Regions from separate parts of the Massilia sp. AB1 genome, predicted to be linked through region 1. Evidence: predicted binding sites of a transcription regulator. Region 1 holds the regulator's gene; the other holds the start of a gene.
What was found. The regulator FNR, encoded in region 1, switches genes on or off when oxygen is low (the NO sensors DNR and NnrR bind a similar motif). The targets are predictions, from matches to a motif close to TTGATNNNNATCAA.
Positions count from the first base shown of each region.

Region 1 (2,198 bases):
TGGTCGGAAAATCCGGTCTCGAGGGCGATGTCGGCGATGGATCGGCGCGTCGCCACCAGCAGCGTACAGGCCCGCTCGAGGCGCCGCTGCAACAGCCAGTCGTGGGGACTCATGCCGGTCTCCTGGCGGAACAGGGCGTGGACGCGGCTCGCGCTCAGGGAGCAGGCGCGCGCCATGGCGTCCAGGGTCCAGGGCTGGCCGGGCGCGGCCTCGATGCGCGCCATCAGCGCCGCCAGCCGCGACCTGGGCTGGGGTGTTTCCTGGGACAGGGTGTCGAGCAGCAGCGGCGTCCAGCCTTGCAGCAGCTGCGCCGGGGCGGCGGCGTCGCTCCGGGCCAGGCTCATGAATTCGACCAGCTTGCGGGCGGCGGCGCCGATCGGGGTGAAGGGGCGTTCGAGCAGGCGCTGCCAAGGACCCCGGTGCAGCAGCTCGGGGCCGAGGTCGAGGATGAAGGACTGGTTGCCGGCTTCGCCCCATTGCGTATGCCAGGCGCCGGGCGCGACCACGGCGGCGTGCAGCAGGTCGAGTGTGCGTCCGCGGCCTTCGATTTCCAGGTCGACTTCGCCGGCGACCGGCAGGACGATCTGGGCGAAGCTGTGACGGTCTCCCAGGGGCTGCGGACCGTAGCTGCGCAGGTGCAGGTCGACTGGGAGCTTGCCGTCCACGTTCAGGCCATCGGGCTGCACACGTCGGTGCCGGCTGCGAGCGCCTTCAGCTTGGCGGGATCGAGCAGGGTGACTTCGCGCTTGTCGACCTGCAGCCAGCCCTGCTTTTTGAAACGCGACAACAGGCGGCTGACGCTCTCGATGGTCAGGCCCAGGTAGTTGCCGATGTCTTCGCGCGACATGCGCAGCTGGAAGCTGTTGGGCGAATAGCCGCGCGCCGCGTAGCGGGCCGACAGGTTGACCAGGAAGACCGCGAAGCGCTGCTCGGCGCGCATATTGCCGAGCAGTAGCATGACGTTCTGCTCGCGGGTGATTTCCTGGCTCATGATGCGGTGGAAGTGGCGCAGCAGGGCGGGGACTTCGCCGAACAGCCCTTCCAGGCACGAGAAGGGGATTTCGCAGACCTCGCTGTCTTCCAGCGCCACGGCGTCGCAGTGGTGTGTGCCGCTGATGGCGTCCATGCCGAGCAGCTCGCCGGCCATCTGGAAGCCGGTGATCTGGGCTTCGCCGGCGGCGTTGACCTGGTAGGTCTTGAAGTGGCCGAAGCGCACCGCGTACAGGTTGCGGAAGGGCTCCCCCATCTGATAGAGGCGCTCGTCCTTTTCCAGGCGCCGGCGGCGGCCGATGATCTGGTCGAGGCGGTTGATGTCGGCATCTTCCAGGCCCATCGGCAGGCACAGCTGGTGCATGCTGCAGGCGGAGCAGCTGGCTTTCAGGGCCTGGATGTTCACTGGCTGGTCGGTCTTGAAGGAGACGATCTGGGTCATGGGAAGTCCGGTAGTACGCGTATGGGGAGATTATAGACGGGGCTGTCGCTTGGGCGGCGCGACAAATCGTCCTATGTTGAACTTCAACGTCAACTTGGGTCCCGGCCTTCGCCGGGACGACGGTCTTTAGGCTGCGTGTCGAAATGGTTTCCGCAGTCCGCTCCCCCAGCACGTCGTCCCGGCGAAGGCCGGGACCCAAGTTTGCTCGCACACCACGAATGCATACAAAAATGACATCGCCAACCGTGCGCACCCAATGAGCATGCTAGATTCTCAACACTCAGACACAGCGCGAAGGAACACCCATGTTCGGTCTGTCCGCCCTGGATCTCGCCCGCATCCAGTTCGCCTTCACGATGTCTTTCCACATTCTGTTTCCGGCCATTACCATCGGCATGGCCAGCTACCTGGCCGTGCTCGAACTGTGCTGGCTGCGCACCAAGCGCCAGGTCTACGTCGACCTCTATCACTTCTGGCTGAAGATCTTCGCCGTCACCTTCGGCATGGGCGTGGTCTCCGGCATCGTGATGGCCTACCAGATCGGCACCAACTGGAGCTACCTGTCCGAATTCGCCGGCAGCGTCATGGGCCCGATCCTGTCCTATGAAGTCCTGACCGCCTTCTTCCTGGAAGCCGGCTTCCTGGGCGTGATGCTGTTCGGCTGGAACCGCGTCGGCCCGGCCCTGCATTTCGTCGCCACCTGCATGGTCGCCGTCGGCACCCTGATCTCCGCCACCTGGATCCTGGGCGCCAACAGCTGGATGCA
Region 1 covers NZ_JAGKSG010000006.1:8,746-10,943, reverse strand. Annotated here, with positions in the region: gene J8847_RS05270 (helix-turn-helix domain-containing protein) at 1-686, opposite strand, end outside; gene fnr (fumarate/nitrate reduction transcriptional regulator Fnr) at 668-1,432, opposite strand; gene J8847_RS05260 (cytochrome ubiquinol oxidase subunit I) at 1,738-2,198, shown strand, end outside.

Region 2 (2,198 bases), on a different contig from region 1:
CTGCGCACCTGGCGGATCAGGTCGACGCCGCTGCGGCCGGGCATGGAGAGGTCGAGCAGGAGCAGGTCGAAGCCGCCCTGGCGCACCTGGCCCAGCACTTCGAAGCCGTTGGTCGCCTCGCCGACGATCTCGATATCCGCAGCGCCGTCGAGAATGCGCTTGAGACCTTCGCGCATGATCGTGTGATCATCGGCAATGACGATTCTTACCATATTCCATCCTTCCGGCCGCGAACGGCATGACTCCCTTTTCAGATTAGCACACCGCCCGGGCGAAAAAGTTACCGCTGAAGAAACTATGCGGAGCGGGTTTCAGGTGCCCGGCTCCTTGATCAGGCGGTGCACCAGGACCGGCTTGCTCGTGTGCGACAGCACCTTGTTGGTGACGCTGCCCAGCAGCAGCTGGCCCCAGCCGCTGCGTCCGTGCGAACCCATGAAGATCAGGTCGCAGCCTTCCTGCTCCGCCACGTCGACGATCTTCAGCGCCGCGGTGTCGGAAAACGCCGTCATGCAGCTGTGCTGCAGGTTGGCGCCGGCGCAGGAACGCATGATCTTGCCCATGTATTCCTCGCCCATGCGCCGCATCTGGGCGATGTAGTCCTCCTCGCTGGGGTAGGAGGGCGGGATGATTTCCACGTACACCGGATACTGGTACTCGGGCGCGACGAACAGGGCCAGCACCTCGGCGCCCATCTGCTGCGCGAACTTGACCCCGGCGCAGGCGGTATGCTGCGACACGGCCGAGCCGTCGGTGGTGATCAGGATTTTGCGGTACATGATGTTCCTCCCAAAGGCCACGCCATTCTGGAGGGTCAAGGGCGCGGCGGCGATTGCTTTAACGCAAACTGTTGAGTTGGATCAAACATCCCGAGCTGTTGTTCCAATGCACAATGGAAATGGCAGCAACAGGCCCTACGATTACAAAATACAACACCGGCCTTGTGTAAACATTCAGGAACCACGCGATTTAATTGTCGCGGAATTAAGTTTCTTTGTCCATTTTGTTGCGTGCCGGTTTCCGAGATTTACCTACGGCAACCACGCTGCTACACTCGCATGCAAACTCATACCATCTGTTAATACGGCCGGAGAGCGGCCCCGGATGGACGCAGTACCCCCGAATTGCAGAGCTCATTGCGAATTTATACATTATGGAGAAGCAGGGATTATGACCGACGCCGCTGACGATTTCGACGCACTATTCGAGGAAGTGGCGGCGCAGCGCGCCAGCGCGCCCGCTGCCGAGCCGGCGCCTGCGCCCGTGGCCGCTGCCGCAGCCGACGAGGATGACCTGGAGTCGCTGTTCGACCAGGTGTCCGCCGCCACCCCGGCCGTGGTGCTCGCCGCCGCGCCCGCGCCGGCAGCCGCCGCCGCCGAAGAAGCCCCGGTGAGCGAGGCCGAGCGCGGCATGTTCGAGCGCCTGGGCGGCATCGTCCGCCTGCTGCACGACTCGCTGCGCGAGCTGGGCTACGACAAGGCGCTGACCGAAGCCTCGTCCCAGATCGTGGACGCCCAGGACCGCCTGGAATACGTCGCCAGCCTGACCGAACAGGCCGCCAACAAGGTGCTGAACACCCTGGACGAAGGCATGCCGGCCCAGGACCTGCTGTCGAAGCAGGCCAAGGACATGGAAACCCGCTGGGCCGACCTGTTCTCCGGCAAGCTGAGCCTGGACGAATTCAAGGCCCTGGCCGGCGATTCGCGCCAGTTCGCAGCAAGCGTGAACGAAGCGACCGAAGCCGAGAAGGCGCGCCTGCTCGAGATCATGATGGCCCAGGACTTCCAGGACATCACCGGCCAGCTGATCAAGAAGGTGGTCAAGATCACCCAGACGGTCGAGCAGGAACTGGCCCAGCTGCTGCGCGACAACGCGCCGGCAGACATCAAGGAGAAACTGGCCAGGAAAGAGCAGGAAGCGGCCCAGCCGGCGCCCCTGATGCAGGGTCCGTCGGTGCCGGAAGCGGCCCTGGACCAGGACAACGTTGACGATCTTCTCGCCGATCTGGGATTCTAATGGACGATATGCTCAAGGATTTCGTCGTCGAGGCGATGGATCTGGCAGTCAATGTGGAAGAGCATTTGCTGCGCCTCGAACGCGATCCGGATAACAAGGAAACGCTGAATGCGGTGTTCCGGTCCTTCCACACGATCAAGGGTGGCGCGGGCTTCATGGGCCTGCCCGCACTGGTCGCGGCCTGC
Region 2 covers NZ_JAGKSG010000004.1:52,239-54,436, forward strand. Annotated here, with positions in the region: gene J8847_RS03840 (response regulator transcription factor) at 1-212, opposite strand, end outside; gene J8847_RS03845 (universal stress protein) at 312-776, opposite strand; gene J8847_RS03850 (protein phosphatase CheZ) at 1,168-2,013, shown strand; gene J8847_RS03855 (chemotaxis protein CheA) at 2,013-2,198, shown strand, end outside.
Region 2: a site for FNR is predicted at 848-861, ahead of J8847_RS03845 (universal stress protein). Genes of this name have one in related genera too.